2 linked regions of the Parafrankia irregularis genome follow. The protein of the gene in region 1 interacts with the protein of each later gene in a pairwise test. Links are inferred from orthologs where the notes say so. Each region holds a gene or a part of one and is shown on either strand. Other genes may lie near its edges.

The links.
Region 2: the proteins of rplA (region 1) and thrS interact in binary tests that used the Escherichia coli proteins (3 or more experiments, as listed by UniProt). The link is inferred for Parafrankia irregularis from one-to-one orthologs.

The regions. Positions count from the first base shown.
Region 1 is NZ_FAOZ01000002.1:324,921-332,864, forward strand. The notes cover bases 4,554-7,501. They hold rplA (50S ribosomal protein L1), read left to right. Parts: upstream 4,554-5,644; coding sequence 5,645-6,358; downstream 6,359-7,501. Other genes in these bases: nusG (transcription termination/antitermination protein NusG), read left to right, coding at 4,554-4,977; rplK (50S ribosomal protein L11), read left to right, coding at 5,013-5,447; rplJ (50S ribosomal protein L10), read left to right, coding at 6,760-7,338; rplL (50S ribosomal protein L7/L12), read left to right, coding at 7,435-7,501. Outside these bases: rpmG (50S ribosomal protein L33), read left to right, coding at 652-816; AWX74_RS03945 (FAS1-like dehydratase domain-containing protein), read left to right, coding at 1,084-1,539; AWX74_RS03950 (MaoC/PaaZ C-terminal domain-containing protein), read left to right, coding at 1,560-1,997; AWX74_RS03955 (pyridoxal phosphate-dependent aminotransferase), read right to left, coding at 2,195-3,394; preprotein translocase subunit SecE, read left to right, coding at 3,675-3,938; more of nusG, read left to right, coding at 4,177-4,553; more of rplL, read left to right, coding at 7,502-7,824. UniProt on the Escherichia coli protein: One of the primary rRNA binding proteins, it binds very close to the 3'-end of the 23S rRNA. Forms part of the L1 stalk. It is often not seen in high-resolution crystal structures, but can be seen in cryo_EM and 3D reconstruction models.
Region 2 is NZ_FAOZ01000035.1:66,867-74,843, reverse strand. What follows is about bases 4,403-7,383. They hold thrS (threonine--tRNA ligase), read left to right. Parts: upstream 4,403-4,895; coding sequence 4,896-6,872; downstream 6,873-7,383. Other genes in these bases: AWX74_RS32925 (NAD+ synthase), read right to left, coding at 7,029-7,383; AWX74_RS32935 (TetR-like C-terminal domain-containing protein), read left to right, coding at 4,403-4,632. In the rest of the region: AWX74_RS32955 (hypothetical protein), read right to left, coding at 1-212; npdG (NADPH-dependent F420 reductase), read left to right, coding at 778-1,461; AWX74_RS32945 (helical backbone metal receptor), read left to right, coding at 1,539-2,369; panB (3-methyl-2-oxobutanoate hydroxymethyltransferase), read right to left, coding at 2,442-3,494; more of AWX74_RS32935, read left to right, coding at 3,988-4,402; more of AWX74_RS32925, read right to left, coding at 7,384-7,977. UniProt on the Escherichia coli protein: Catalyzes the attachment of threonine to tRNA(Thr) in a two-step reaction: L-threonine is first activated by ATP to form Thr-AMP and then transferred to the acceptor end of tRNA(Thr). The rate-limiting step is amino acid activation in the presence of tRNA.

The sequences.
Region 1 (7,944 bases):
GGAGGCGTGTCGGGCTGGCCGTCACTCGGATCCGCGCCGATGCGGCCTTGGTGGTGCTTCGTCCGTCGAAGTCGTCGCGCAGCGTCGACAACCCGGGGGTGGGTGGTCGACGGCGTCGTGACGTCCCGCAGTCGCGCGGCGGCGATCGGGGGTGGCGTTCGAGAGTTGTGATCAAGGGGAGGTGTTGCGAGGGGTGGGGTGTTGTGGAGTGGGTTGGCGGCCTGCCCGGCTGACCATGTGTCGGCTCGTCAAACTGATGGGGGCCCGCCCGCCACGAAGGCTCCGGAGTCGTGTAACGTGAGTCCCGCGAACACGCCCCTTTAGCTCAGTCGGCAGAGCGTCTCCATGGTAAGGAGAAGGTCTACGGTTCGATTCCGTAAAGGGGCTCAGGCGGTCCGGTGCCGGGTGGGATCGTGATCGGCAGTAAGTGGTACGTCCGCTTATACTGTCTTCGGGTCTTCGCCCGGCGGTGATCCGTCCTGGCGGTGTAGCTCAGTCTGGCAGAGCAAGCGGCTCATAATCGCTGTGTCGCCGGTTCAAGTCCGGCCACCGCTACCATCGGGTCGCGGCGCACCGTGTAACCCCCAGGGGGTCTGGTGAGTCGCGACCCCTTGGCTTGTAAGCATTCGAGACAGGAAGAGGCCTCTCGCCGTGGCTGCCACCGACGTTCGTCCGAAGATCACAATGGCGTGTCAGGTGTGCAAGCACCGCAACTACATCACGCGCAAGAACCGGCGGAACGACCCCGACCGTCTCGAGCTGCGCAAGTTCTGCCCGAACTGCCGCACGCACACGGAGCACCGCGAGACCCGCTGACCGATCGAGGTCACACGCTCGCGGCAGGCGGCGGATCACATCGCCGCTCCCGGCACTGACGGTGTTTCAGGTTCGCCGGTGACCGTCAGAGATGTTTGCCCGGGCGGGTCCGAAATCTCTCGGACCCGCCCGGGTTCTTTGCTGTTCTGGCCTCTGTCCAGGCTGGCACGACGCTGCGCCCGGTAGGGTCCTGAACCGGTCGGATGGACCGGCGTGGCCCGATCCGATCCCGCCGACGTCGGGCCCTCGTCGAGATCGGAGCGTGCTGTGCCGTTGAACCAGGACTTCGTCGGTCGTAGCTACACGTCCGAGGTGCCCTTCCAGGTGGGCCGTGAGCACATCCGCCAGTTCGCCCGTGCGATCGGCGACGACAATCCGCTGTACCACGACGTGGCGGCGGCGAAGGCGGCCGGTCACGCCGATCTGCTCGCTCCGCCGACCTTCCTGGTCACCACCATTCCGGGAAGCCTCGGCCTGCCGACCGACGATCCGGCGCTGGGGCTGGACTACTCGCTCGTCGTGCACGGCGAGCAGAGATTCACCTTCCACCGGCCGTTGGTGGCCGGCGACGAGCTGGTCGTGCGGTCGACGCTGGCCTCCATTCGGCCGGTCGGGCGCAACGAGGTGCTCGTCACGGCGTACGACTTCCTGACGACGAGCGGCGAGCTCGTCGCCGAGGGGACCTGCAGTCTGGTGTCCCGCGGCACGGCTCCGCCGCGGTGAACGACCGATCGGAGCTGTGGATGCCTTCCACCGTCAGCACTGTCAGCTATGACGAGGTTGCCGTGGGCACCGAGATCGGCGACCGGATCTTCACCCTGCGCCGGTCCGATCTGGTGCGATATGCCGGTGCCTCGGGAGACTTCAATCCCATCCACTGGAACGAGCGGGTGGCCCAGGAGGCGGGGCTGCCAGGGGTGCTCGCGCACGGCATGCTGACGATGGCCACCGCGGGTCGTCTGGTCACCGACTGGGCCGGTGATCCGGGGGCGGTGCTCGAGTACGGTGTGAAGTTTTCCTCACCGATTGTGGTGCCTGACGACGACGAAGGCGCCCAGGTCTCGGTCCAGGGCGTTGTCGAGAAGAAGCTGGACGGCGGCCGCGTCGTGGTGAACCTCACAGTTCGCCACCAGGGTGCCAAGGTCCTCATGGCCGCGCGGGCGACGGTCCAGCTTTCCTGAGCGGTGGCCGGGGGCCCCGTCGGCGAGTCGGGCGCCCCGTCGGCGCGTGGGACCGGCCTTGTCAGGCCACGGGCCGGCTGTGAGCCCGTGAGACGGCTGTGAGCCCGTGAGAGGGCTCTGAGGCCACGAGACGGCACGGGCCCCGCGGCGGCTCGCCGCGGGGCCCGTGCTGGGAGCTCGGAGTGCTTCGGGAGTGCTCAGGCCGCCTCGGCCAGCAGCGCCGCGAGCCGCCGGACACCCTCGACCAGGTCGTTGTCCCCGAGGGCGTAGGACAGCCGGGCGAAGTTCGGGGTGCCGAAGGCCTCGCCGGGGACGATCGCGACGCCGGCCTCCTCCAGGATGAGCTGGCACAGGTCGCCGGAGGTGGTCGGGGTCTTCCCCCGCAGGGTGCGGCCGATCACGCCCTCCAACGACGGGTAGGCGTAGAAGGCGCCGTCCGGGAGCGGGCACTGCACGCCCGGGATCTGGACGAGCATCTCGTGCATGGTCTTGCGGCGGCGGTCGAACGCCGTCCGCATCTCGTAGACGGCGTCGAGGGGACCCGCGACGGCCGCGAGCGCGGCGGCCTGCGCGACGTTGCAGACGTTCGACGTGGCGTGGGACTGCATGTTGGTGGCTGCCTTGATGATGTCGAGCGGGGCGATCATCCAGCCGACCCGCCAACCGGTCATCGCGTAGGTCTTGGCCACGCCGTTGACGACGATCCAGCGGTCGCCGAGCTCCGGTGCCTCGACCGGCATCGAGGAGAAGCGCGCGTCGCCGTAGACGAGGTGCTCGTAGATCTCGTCGCTGATCACGTAGATGCCGGCCTCGGCTGCCCAGCGGCCGATGGCGCGGACTTCCTCCGGCGTGTGGACGGCGCCGGTCGGGTTCGACGGCGAGCAGAACAGCAGAACCTTGGTGCGGGGGGTCCGGGCGGCCTCGAGCTGCTCGACGGTCACCCGATAACCGGCGTCAGGGCCGGTCACGACATCGACGGGGACACCGCCGGCGAGTCGGATCGCCTCGGGATAGGTCGTCCAGTAGGGCGCCGGCAGGAGAACCTCGTCGCCGGGGTCGAGCAGGGTCGCGAACGACTGGTAGACGGCCTGCTTGCCGCCGTTGGTGATGAGGACCTGACTCGGCTCGATGACCAGGTTGGAATCCCGCCTGGTCTTCTCCGCGACGGCCTCACGCAGGTCCGGCAGGCCCGCGGCCGGGGTGTAGCGGTGCATGGCCGGTGCGCGGCACGCCTTCTCCGCGGCGGCGACGATGTGCTCGGGCGTGGGAAAATCGGGCTCGCCGGCACCGAAGCCGATCACGTCCCTGCCCGCGGCGCGCATCGCCTTGGCGGTCGCGTCGACGGCTAGGGTCGCGGAGGGCGCGATGCCTGCGATGCGGTGGGAGATCCTGCTCATGGGTCGCCATGCTGCCACGGGGGAGCGGTCTGAGGCCGGCCCGTCCGGCCCGTCCTGGGGCGACTAGCGGACGTCCAAGAGCACCGTGTGGCGAGCTTCTGGGCGATGACGGGGTATGCTCGATCCGCTCGGTCTGTCGGGCCCGCTTGCGGGCCCAAAAGTTCGAGTACGTCTAAGGGGCGTGGCTCAATTGGTAGAGCACCGGTCTCCAAAACCGGCGGTTGCAGGTTCGAGTCCTGTCGCCCCTGCGTTGGACCGACGAACGAGTGGGTGGAGCTGAGTGGCGACCGATACGCGTGACGCGGCACCGCGGGCCGGCCGGTCCGCGCGGGCTGACCGTCGTCGGTCGCCGTTCTCGATTGTCCGCAGGATTCGTCAGTTCGTCCGCGAGGTCATCGGGGAGCTCCGCAAGGTCGTCTACCCGGGGCGTAACGAGCTGGTCACCTACGTGATCGTCGTGCTCGTCTTCGTCACGGTGATGACGGCCTTCGTTGCTGGCCTTGACTTCGGCCTGACGAAGGCGGTCCTCGCGGTCTTCGGCTGATACCGAGGCCGCGTCGGGCTCCGAGCCGGGCTGACCGAAGGTCAGCGTGGCCCAGCGCCTGGCCTGGCCGGTTCCGGCCTGATCCGGTTCGCCCCGTCGTGTCGTGCGCGGGTTGAGGCGCCGGCCACAGGCGGGCACCGCGGGCGGGTCCAGTCCAGAAGGGCCGTTCGGCGGGTGACGGCCGTCAGCGACAGAACCACCCACTAATGCATCCGTCCACGAGAAAAGGATCGGCCGCGTGTCCCAGTCTCCCGAGCACGCTTCCTCCGAGCAGGGGGAGGCGCTCGAACGCCTCGACCCCGTCGCGGCGTTCGAGCGCGACGAGGTCGCGAGCACGGATGCCGCGGCCGAACCCGACGTGGACGACGCCGAGTCGGTAGACCAGGCCGAGTCGGCCGACCAGGCGGAGGCGGACGTGCCCTCCGCGGCGGCGACGGCCCCGGGCGCCGAGGCCGAGCCGGCGGAGGACGACGCTGACGACCTGCTCCGTGCGCTGGAGGAGGCGCCGGGCGAGTGGTACGTCGTGCACTCCTACGCGGGCTACGAGAACAAGGTCAAGGCCAATCTCGAGACCCGGATCTCCAGCCTCAACATGGAGGACTACATCTTCCAGATCGAGGTGCCCACCGAGGAGGTCCCGGTGGTCAAGAACGGCAAGCGCCAGCTCGTCCTGCAGAAGAAGTACCCCGGCTACATCTACGTCCGGATGGATCTCACTGACCAGTCCTGGTCGGCGGTCCGGAACACGCCGGGTGTGACCGGGTTCGTGGGCCTCACGAACCGGCCTTCGCCGCTGCGCCGCGAAGAGGTGGTCGCCATCCTCGCGCCGGTCGCTCCGAAGGAGAAGAAGGTCGAGACGGTCAAGGCCCAGGAGTTCGAGGTCGGGGAGTCCGTCACGGTCATGGACGGCCCGTTCGCCACCCTGCCTGCCACCATCAGCGAGATCAACCTCGACGCGCAGCGCCTCAAGGTGCTTGTCTCCATCTTCGGTCGGGAGACGCCGGTCGAGCTCCAGTTCAACCAGGTCGCGAAGATCTGATCCGCTCCGTAGAACTCCGGTAGGAAGACGAACAGATGCCTCCCAAGAAGAAGAAGATCACTGCGCTGATCAAGCTCCAGATCAACGCCGGCAAGGCGACCCCGGCCCCGCCGGTCGGCCCGGCCCTCGGCCAGCACGGCGTGAACATCATGGAGTTCTGCAAGCAGTACAACGCGGCCACCGAGTCGCAGGCCGGCAACGTCGTGCCGGTCGAGATCACGGTGTACGAGGACCGTTCCTTCACCTTCGTCACCAAGACCCCGCCGGCCGCGCGGCTGATCCTCAAGGCCGCCGGTGTCGACAAGGGCAGCGGCACGCCGCACCGGGTCAAGGTCGCGAAGCTGACGCCGGCCCAGGTCCGTGAGATCGCCCAGACGAAGCTGCCTGACCTGAACGCGAACAGCCTCGAGGCGGCAGAGAAGATCATCGCGGGCACCGCTCGGTCGATGGGTATCACCGTCGGCGAGTGAGGCCCTTCCGTGGTCGCCGCGTGACCACGGAGCTGTACGACCACGGGCGCTGCACGACCACGACCACGAACACGGCGCCGCGACGACTCCGTCACGGCCAGGTATGTGGGAGGGCCTGTTCCGTTCCGACCCTGTCCGGGATGACTCCGGGCCCGGTGTCGGGTGGCCAGGACCCGCCAACACCACAGGGAGAGCACATGAAGCGCAGCAAGGCGTACCGCGCCGCGGCTGAGAAGATCGACCGGGCCGCTCTCTACAGCCCGCTTGAGGCCGCGAAGCTGGCCCGCGAGACGTCCTCCACGAAGTACGACGCGACCGTCGAGGTCGCGATCCGTCTCGGTGTGGACCCGCGCAAGGCGGACCAGATGGTCCGCGGCACGGTCAACCTGCCGCACGGCACCGGAAAGTCGCCGCGGGTCGCCGTCTTCGCCGCCGGTGAGAAGGCCGCCGAGGCCGCCGCCGCCGGTGCGGATGTCGTCGGCAGCGACGACCTGGTCGCGCGGATCCAGGAGGGCTTCCTCGACTTCGACGCCACGGTGGCCACGCCGGACCAGATGGCGAAGGTCGGCCGGATCGCCCGTATCCTCGGCCCGCGTGGCCTGATGCCCAACCCGAAGACCGGGACGGTCACCCTCGACGTGGCCAAGGTCGTCGGCGACATCAAGGGCGGTAAGATCAACTTCCGGGTCGACAAGCAGGGCAACCTGCACATCGTCATCGGCAAGGTGAGCTTCTCGGAGGCCCAGCTCATCGAGAACTACGGCGTGGCGCTGGACGAGATCGTCCGGGTCAAGCCGTCCGCGGCGAAGGGCCGTTACCTCAAGAAGATCACCTTCGCGACGACGATGGGCCCCGGTATCCCGGTGGACCCGAACCGGACCCGCAACCTCCTGGAGGAGACCCCGGTCTGACCGGGCGTCGCAGACGTCGCGAGTCGGCGTCGCGCGCGGACCCCGAAGGGGCACGCACCGTTTTTCGGGCGTGCCCCTTCGTTCGTTCCCGCGCCGGTGCCTGCTATCATTGCGAACAGTTCCACACCGAAGACCGCTGGTCGTTCTTCAGCTGTCAGGGTTCCGGTTGTTGCGGGATCCAGGCGCTGGAGGCCGAAGGCTCGGATTTCCGGGCGGCCCGCGCAGGTGGCGAACGGGAAGTCGCAACGAAGACCGTCAGGTTCGCTGGTCGTCCACTCCGATGGGCCGCCAGCCTCCCGGGCACAGTCGGATGTTCTTGACGCCCCCGCGCCTCTCTGCGCCGGGGCGTTCGTTGTTTCCAGGGCTTGTCGGCATGGCCGGCCGACACCTGAAGGAGCCCGATGGCGAACTCGGAGAAGACCGCCGCCGTGGCGGAGATCGCCGAGGAGTTCCGTGGTTCGACCGCCGCGGTGCTGACCGAGTATCGCGGTCTCACGGTGAGCCAGCTCACCGAGCTGCGTCGCACCCTCGGCGAGACCACTCGTTACGCGGTGGTCAAGAACACCCTCACCAAGATCGCGGCAGAGCAGGCCGGGGTCTCCGGCCTCGATGACCTGCTCGTCGGCCCGACCGCCGTGGCCTTCGTCGGGGGCGACCCCGTCGAGGCGGCGAAGGGGCTGCGGGACTTCGCTCGCGCCAACCCGGCCCTGATCGTCAAGGGCGGGTTCGTCGAGGGCAAGGCGATGACCGCGGACGAGATCCGCAAGCTCGCCGACCTGGAATCCCGCGAGGTGCTGCTCGCCAAGCTGGCCGGGGCGATGAACGGCTCGCTGGCGAAGGCGGTCGGCCTGTTCGCGGCTCCGCTGTCCCAGGTCGCCCGCCTCGCCGAGGCGCTGCGCGCACAGCGCGAGGCGACGGCCGGCGCCGAGCCGGCCGCGGCCGAGCCCGCCGCGGCCGAGGCAGCTGCCACCGACGCCTGAGCGATCCCCGCTCACCACGGACCATCCCCCGCACGAAGGCCCGGCTGACCGGGCGCCGGATCACCTGATCGGCATTACCAGGAAGGAACCGCCACCATGGCGAAGCTTTCGACCACCGAGCTCCTCGACGCCTTCAAGGAGATGACTCTTCTCGAGCTCTCCGAGTTCGTGAAGGAGTTCGAGGACACCTTCGGCGTGACCGCTGCCGCTCCGGTCGCCGTCGCGGCCGCGCCGGCTGCCGGTGGCGGCGGCGAGGCTGCCGCGGCCGAGGAGCAGGACGAGTTCGACGTGATCCTCGAGTCCGTCGGCGACAAGAAGATCCAGGTCATCAAGGAGGTCCGCGCGCTCACCAGCCTGGGCCTCAAGGAGGCCAAGGACCTCGTCGACGGCGCGCCGAAGCCCGTCCTCGAGAAGGTTGCCAAGGAGGCCGCTGAGAAGGCCAAGGCGGCTCTCGAGGGCGCTGGCGCCACGGTCACCGTCAAGTAGTTCGCCGGGTGCCGCCAGCGGCACCTGTGGCATCTGAAGCCCCGTCCTGGACGCTCCAGGGCGGGGCTTCGCCGCGTCCGGTGGTGGGTCTGTGCGGCTTGGACCTCCGAGTGTCCGGTA
Region 2 (7,977 bases), on another replicon or contig:
GGGGTGTACGGCCCGAGGCTCGGCATGCCGTTGGAGGGCGCGGGCGAGGGGACCCCGCCGACACCGCCAACCGACTGGTTGCTGCGCTCGGCGAGGGTTTCGCCCACCTTGCGCGCGATCGCTTCCATCAGGCGCAGTGCCTGCGGCAGCGACAGGTTCAGCACCACTTCGCTGTCGTTCGTCATCGCGAAGCGAACCGATACGTCCGCCATTGCTCGACCTCTCTCGCCTGACTCGGAAGGTCTACCTACCGAAGATCTGTCTGGTGCGTATGACTGGGGTACGTGTGACTGGGAACGGTACGGCCCATCTTGGACGAACGCACGCTCGGGGTTCCCTGAAGCGGGCCGCCCCTCACGGTGTGTCAGATCGTTGGCGCTCCATGTCGCGGTCAGAGTTCTGTGCGGATCCGCCACTGGTCCTGCTCCTTCGCCGGTCGCGACGCTTTTCCTGAGGTCCGCGCTGCTGTTCGTCGGGCCTGGGGTGCAGGCCGGCCCGGGATTCGCGGTCGCGATCGTAGCTGCCCCGTTGTTCCCTCATAGTCCACTATCGGGTGAGTGTCCGCGTCGGCGGGGTGGGGAAAAATGTCCTGTCGTCTCCCGTTGTGGCATCTGTGCTGGCCGTGGGCCCTCGTCGGATCTGACGCCCAGTCCACGTGAGCGCCCCGGGGCCCGCCGGACGACCCGGGCAACTGGGAGCGGAGTCACAGGCGTCACAGCCAGCACAGGCTGTGACGCACACCAGCACCTGCGGGCCGATTCGGGCAGGATGGGTTTCGTGACCTCAGCCGCGCCCTCCCTTCCTGACGTGTCCTCCCTCGCGATCGGCATCCTGGGCGGTTCCGGGCCCCAGGGTGGCGGGCTCGCGGTCCGTTTCGCGCTGGCCGGGCACCGGGTGCTCGTCGGCTCGCGCTCGGCGGAACGCGGTCGGGACGCCGCAGCCAAGCTCTCCGGGGCCGGGCGGCTCGTCGAGGGTGGGGACAACGCCGACGTCGCCGAGCAGGCGGACGTGGTCATCGTCGCGGTGCCCTGGGAGGGCCACGGCGAACTGCTCGCCGACCTGCGCAAGCAGCTGGCGGGCAAGATCGTCATCGACTGTGTCAACCCGATGGGCTTCGACAAGGGCGGCGCCTTCGCGCTGCCGGTCGAGGAGGGCAGTGCCGCGCAGCAGGCCGCGGCCGTGCTGCCGGACAGCACCGTCGTCGGCGCCTTCCACCACGTCTCCGCGGTCCTGCTCATGGACGAGTCGGTCGCGTCCATCGACACCGACATCCTGGTCGTCGGCGACGACCGCCCGGCGACCGACACGGTGATCGCGCTCGCGAACCGGATCCCCGGGATGCGCGGCATCTACGCCGGCAAGCTGCGCAACGCCGGTCAGGTCGAGGCGCTCACCGCGAACCTCATCTCCGTCAACCGCCGCTACAAGGCGCACGCCGGCCTGCGGGTCACCGACGTCTGAGGCGTCTGGGGACGTCCGGGACGACCGCGGAGACGTCCGAAGCGCCTCCCGGCACGGGCTCGGGTGAGACTGGCGGTATGACGTCCCCGCCGGCGGCACCGTTCCCGGGCTCGTCCCGCGGGCCCGCCCGTGACGACCTGGGTGCCCGTAATGACTCGGGCGCCCGTGACGACCTGGGTGATCTGGTGCCCGTGCCGGCGGTGGTCCGGCGGGTGGTCTCCCTGGTGCCGAGCCTGACGGAGTCCGTCGCGGCGAGCGCACCGGAGCTGCTGGTGGGTGCCACCGACTGGTGCTCCCACCCACCGGGCCTCGCGGTGCGTCGGGTGCGTGGGACGAAGAACCCGGATCTGGCCGCCATCGAGGCGCTGGCGCCCGACCTGGTCTGCGCCAACGCGGAGGAGAACCGCGCGGAGGATCTGGCCGCGTTGCGCGCGGCGGGTCTCGCGGTCTGGGTCACCGCGCCGACCACCGTCCCCGCGGCGCTGCGCAGCCTCGACCGGCTGCTGCGGCTGGGCTGCGGCCTGGCGCGCCCGGACTGGCTGGACGTCGCGGAGCAGGTGTGGGCGGAACCGTTCCGCGGCCGGCGCCGCCGCGCGATCATCCCGATCTGGCGGCGGCCGTGGATGGCGGTCGGGCGGGACACCTTCACCGGCGACGTGCTGGCCCGGCTCGGAGTGGACAACGCGCTGGCCGGATCCGAGCAGCGCTACCCGCGGGTGGACATCGCCGCGCTGCCACCGCACGACCTGGTGGTGCTGCCGGATGAGCCGTACGCGTTCAGCCTGTCCGACGGCCCGGAGTCGTTCGAGGCCCGGGCGGTCTGCGTGTCCGGCCGGCTGCTGACGTGGTACGGCCCGTCCCTGGTGCAGGCACGGGCCGACCTCGCGAACGCGCTGGCGTCTCAGTAGTCGCTGGTAAGGCCGCCGGTCAACGGCTCGACCGCCGGCGGCTCATGGCCGGCGGTCAGTAATGGCCGGCGGTCAGTAGCTGTGCTCCACCGTCGGGTACACCCCGCGGGAGACCTCGTCGCTGTACGCCGCGGCCGCGTCGGCCAGCGCCGTCCGCAGCTCGGCGAAGCGCTTGACGAAGCGAGGTGCCTGGCCGCCGCTGAGCCCGGCCATGTCCTGCCAGACGAGCACCTGCGCGTCGCAGTCCGCGCCCGCGCCGATGCCCACGGTGGAGATCGTCAGTTCCTTGGTCACCCGGGCGGCCAGATCGGCGGGTACGACCTCCAGCACGACCGCGAACGCGCCGGCCTCCTGCAGGCCCAGCGCGTCGGCGAGCAGCACGTCACCGGCGCGGTCACGCCCCTGGACGCGGTAGCCGCCCAGCGTGTGGACACTCTGCGGGGTGAGGCCCAGGTGGCCGACCACCGGGACGCCGGCGGCGACGAGCGCCTCGACCTGTGGCAGCACCCGCGCGCCGCCCTCGAGCTTGACCGCCTGGGCGCCGCCCTCCTTGAGGAACCTGGCGGCCGTCTCCAGCGCCTGCTGCGGGCTCGACTGGTAGGAGCCGAAGGGCAGGTCGGCGACGACCATCGCGTTCGACGCGCCGCGCACCACCGCCTGCACCAGCGGGATCATCTCGTCGACCGTGATCGGAACGGTGGTCTCGTAGCCGTAGACCGTGTTCGCGGCGGAGTCACCGACGAGCAGGACCGGGATGCCGACCTCGTCGAAGATTCCGGCCGAGAGAACGTCGTAGGAGGTGAGCATGGCCCACTTCTCGCCCCGCTCCTTGGCGGCGCGGATGTCGCGCACCGTCGTCCGGCCGCTGCGGCCCAGGCGGATCGAACGGGTCGAGCGGGTCGTGCTCCGGGCGCCGGTCGCGGCGGTGGTGGTGCCAGTGGCGCCGGTGGTGCCGGATGCATCGGTCGCGGCGGGTGCGGTGGCGGCCGCGGCGGTGGTCGGCGCGCCGTAGAGCGTCGCCGCCTCGTCGCTGCCGTCGGCGGCGCTGGCTGAGGTGGGGCTGGCTGGGGTGGAGCTGGGGCCGCCCGCGGCGGAGGAGGTGGGATTGCCGATCGACGAGTTCATGCAAACTCCCGGTAAGCCGTCCGGGCGCGGGATCGCGTCCCGGCGTGTCTCCATGCTGCCACCGAGAGGGCTGTCGCTGACAGGTCTGGCGCGGGCCTGCCCGTACCGGGCCATCATTCGTGCCGGTGATGTCGCCAGCTGCGCCGGAACGGCTGCGGGCGGTGTTCTGGCGGATGCACGTCCCGGCGGAATCGGCCGGGTGTGGTGTGGCCGGCCGTCGCAGGGACGTTACCCAGGCGTGTTGTTCGCGCAATCAGATGCATGTGGCGTCGAACGCACGTACTCTCCGATCTTGACAAATCCTCGGGGCCGGGAAACACCGGCACGATGGGCCCGGTGTCGACCGGGCCAGGCATTCGCGGCCGTGCTCCACGGCCGCGTGAATCGTGAATGGTGCGAAGAAGGCGCGGGTGGCGGCGGGCATGTGGACGGATCGGCCGGGCGACCGGCGCAGGCGCGACGCCTTCCACGGGCGACCCGGCAAGGCGGTCTGATGTCGGTGGCACATGCCAACGGGACGGACCCGCGTGAACACTCGTCCCGGCCACCGTCAGGTGTGGCCCGCCCACCGGGGCGGCCCCGTGACACCCGGCGCGACCCGCTGATCATCGAGGCCACCCTGACGGAGCTCGCGGCCAACGGCTTCGGGGGCCTGTCCATGGAGGCGGTCGCGGCCGCGGCGGGCGTGGGCAAGGCCACCGTCTACCGGCGGTGGCCGACGAAGGGCGCCCTGGTCGCCGAGGCGCTCGCGACCCTGGCCACCTCGCACGAGCCGCATGACACCGGATCCCTGCGCGACGACCTGGTCGCGGCGGTGAACGCGGTGCGCCGGCACGGCATCCAGACGCTGTCGGGGCGGATCATGCCCCGGGTGCTGGCGGAGAAGGAGTCCCACCCCGACCTGTTCGACACCTACCGCCAGCAGGTGATCGTCCCGGCCCGGGAACAGGTCGCGAACGTGCTGCGCCGCGGGGTTGCCAGCGGTGAGCTCAAGGCGGACCTCGACATCGACCTGGCGACGGACATGCTGGTCGGCCCGGTCTCGTACCGGCAGTACACCGCCGGCAGCAACGAGGTGAGCGGGACGCGGATCAGTCAGATCGTCGACACCGTTCTGGGCGGCATCCGCGCCGACTGACGCGCTCCGCGATCGGGCTGGCCGACGCCGCCGGAAAATCGCCTGGGGACGCTCTGTGCGCACGAGTAGCATCGCGATCGGGGAGGCACCCCGCCGCGCGTGCGTGGCCCCGCCCGGCTCCGGCCGGCGTCGGGTGCCGGGCATCAGGTGCCGGCGTGGGCTGTCGTCCCGACAAATGAACAGCCTCCAGAGTTCATCACCAGCCATGGTCAGGGCGTGCGTGGGTGCGCCCGGCCATCCGTTTACTGCCGCAGGAGAATCCGGTGTCCGACGTCCGCGTTACCGTTCAGCGAGGTCAGCAGGCCGAGGAGCGGGTGGTGCGGGCGGGTACGACGGCCGCCGAGCTCTTCGACGGCGAGCGGTCGGTGATCGCCGCCCGGGTCGGTGGCCGCCAGCGTGACCTGGCCCATCCACTGGCTGAAGGGGACGTCGTCGAGCCGATCACCGTCGACTCGCCGGACGGGCGGGCGATCGTGCGCCACTCGTGCGCGCACGTGGTCGCCCAGGCCGTGCAGGACCTGTTCCCCAAGGCGAAGCTCGGGATCGGCCCGCCGATCCAGGACGGCTTCTACTACGACTTCGACGTCGAGCGCCCCTTCACCCCGGAGGACCTCAAGGCCGTCGAGAAGCGCGCCCAGGAGATCATCAAGGCGGGCCAGCGGTTCTCCCGCCGGGTCGTCACCGACGACGAGGCCCGCGCCGAGCTCGCCGACGAGCCGTACAAGATCGAGCTGATCGGGCTGAAGTCGAGCGCGGGTGACGACGCCGAGGCCTCGGTCGAGGTGGGCGCTGGCGAGCTCACCATCTACGACAACCTCGACCCGAAGTCGGGCGAGCTATGCTGGAAGGACCTGTGCCGCGGGCCGCACGTGCCCACCACCCGGCACATCCCCGCGTTCGCGGTGCAGCGCTCCGCGGCGGCCTACTGGCGGGGCAGCGAGCGCAACCCGCAGCTGCAGCGCATCTACGGCACCGCCTGGGAGTCGCGCGAGGCGCTGAAGGAGTACCAGCACCGCCTCGCCGAGGCGGAGAAGCGCGACCACCGGCGCCTCGGCGCCGAGCTGGACCTGTTCTCGTTCCCGACCGAGATCGGCCCGGGGCTGGCCGTGTTCCACCCCAAGGGCGGCGCGATCCGCACCGTCATGGAGGACTACTCGCGCCGCCGGCACATCGAGGCCGGGTACGAGTTCGTGAACACCCCGCACATCACCAAGTCCGACCTGTACGAGATCTCCGGGCACCTGGACTGGTTCGCCGACGGCATGTACCCGCCCATGCAGCTCGACGGCGGGGCGGACTACTACCTCAAGCCGATGAACTGCCCGATGCACATCCTGATCTTCCGGTCACGCGGCCGGTCGTACCGGGAGCTGCCGCTGCGGCTGTTCGAGTTCGGCACCGTCTACCGGTACGAGAAGTCCGGCGTGGTGCACGGCCTGACCCGGGTGCGCGGGCTCACCCAGGACGACGCGCACCTCTTCTGCGCCCGTGAGCAGCTCCCGGAGGAGCTCGACTCCGTCCTGAAGTTCGTCCTCGGGCTGCTGCGCGACTACGGCCTGGAGGACTTCTACCTGGAGCTGTCGACCCGTCCCGAGGGCAAGGCGATCGGCTCGGACGAGGAGTGGGCGGAGGCCACCGAGCTGCTGCGCGAGGCCGCCTCCAAGCAGGACCTCGAACTGGTGATGGACGAGGGCGGCGGCGCCTTCTACGGGCCGAAGATCTCGGTGCAGGCCAAGGACGCGATCGGGCGGACCTGGCAGCTGTCCACCATCCAGGTGGACTTCCAGCTCCCGCAGCGGTTCGACATGACCTACCAGGCCGCCGACGGCACCCGCCAGCGCCCCTTCATGATCCACCGGGCGCTGTTCGGCACGATCGAGCGCTTCTTCGCGATCCTGCTGGAGCACTACGCCGGCGCGCTGCCGCCCTGGCTGGCCCCGGTGCAGGTCGTCGGCATCCCGATCACCGACGAGCACGTGCCCTACCTCGACGACGTCGCGGCGAAGCTGCGGGAGCGCGGCATCCGGGTCGAGGTCGACTCCTCCGACGACCGGATGCAGAAGAAGATCCGCACCGCGCAGAAGCAGAAGGTGCCCTTCATGCTGCTCGCTGGCGACGAGGACGTCTCGAAGGGCGCGGTGTCCTTCCGGTTCCGTGACGGCACGCAGCGCAACGGCGTGCCGGTCGACGAGGCCATCGCCGAGATCCTCGACGCCGTGGACCGCCGCATCCAGGTCTGAGCCGCGAAGGCGAACGTGGACCCGGCGACTGCACACCGGGTCCACGGAACAGCGACCACCCTCGTGGCCGACCGTCCGGTCAGGGAAGGCCGTCGCGGCTGACCAGGCAGGCGGCCAGACCCACCAGGCAGGCGGCCAGACCGAGCGGGGAAGGGCTCAGTCCCGTTCGCGCTCGCGCCAGCGGGAGGTGATGGGCAGGCGGCGGTCGCGGCCGAAGGCCTTCGACGTCACCTTCGGCCCGGGCGGGTTCTGTCGCCGCTTGTACTCGGCGAGGTCGACGAGGCGGATCACCCGGTCGACCGTGGCCGGATCGTGGCCGGCGGCGGTCAGCTCGGCCCGGCCGAGGTCGTGGCTGACATAGTCGTCGAGGACGGCGTCGAGCTCGGTGTAGTCGGGCAGCCGGTCGGAGTCGAGCTGCCCCGGGGCGAGCTCGGCCGACGGCGGCTTGACGATGATCTCCTCCGGGATCGGCGGGACCTCCCCGCGGGCCGTAGCCTGGGCGTTGCGCCAGCGGGAGAGCGCCCACACCATCGTCTTCGAGACGTCCTTGATCGGGGCGAAGCCGCCGGCGCTGTCGCCGTACAGGGTGGAGAAGCCGGTGGCCAGCTCGCTCTTGTTGCCGGTGGTCAGCACGAGGTGGCCGTGCTCGTTCGACAGCGCCATCAGCAGCGTTCCGCGTACCCGTGCCTGCAGGTTCTCCGCGGCCAGGCCGTGCAGGCCGCCGGCGGCGGCCAGGGCCGCGTGGAAGGCCGCGACGGTCGGCTCGATCGGGACGACGCTGTGCCGGGTGCCCTGGCGGCGGGCCAGCTCCGCGGCGTCGTCCAGCGACCCCTGGGACGAGTGGGCCGAGGGCATCGCGACGGTGTACACGGCCTCGCCGCCGAGGGCGTCCACGGCGATCGTGGCGACCAGGGCCGAGTCGATGCCGCCGGACAGGCCGAGCGCCACCGAGCGGAAGCCGTTCTTGCGGACGTAGTCGCGGGTGCCCGTGACCACCGCGGCGTACAGCTCACCGACGGGGTCGGGGCGCTGCGCGATCTGGTGTGGCCGCGGCTCCCAGGCCGGCAGCGGCTCGCCGGCCAGCACGATGTGGCTGACCTCCATC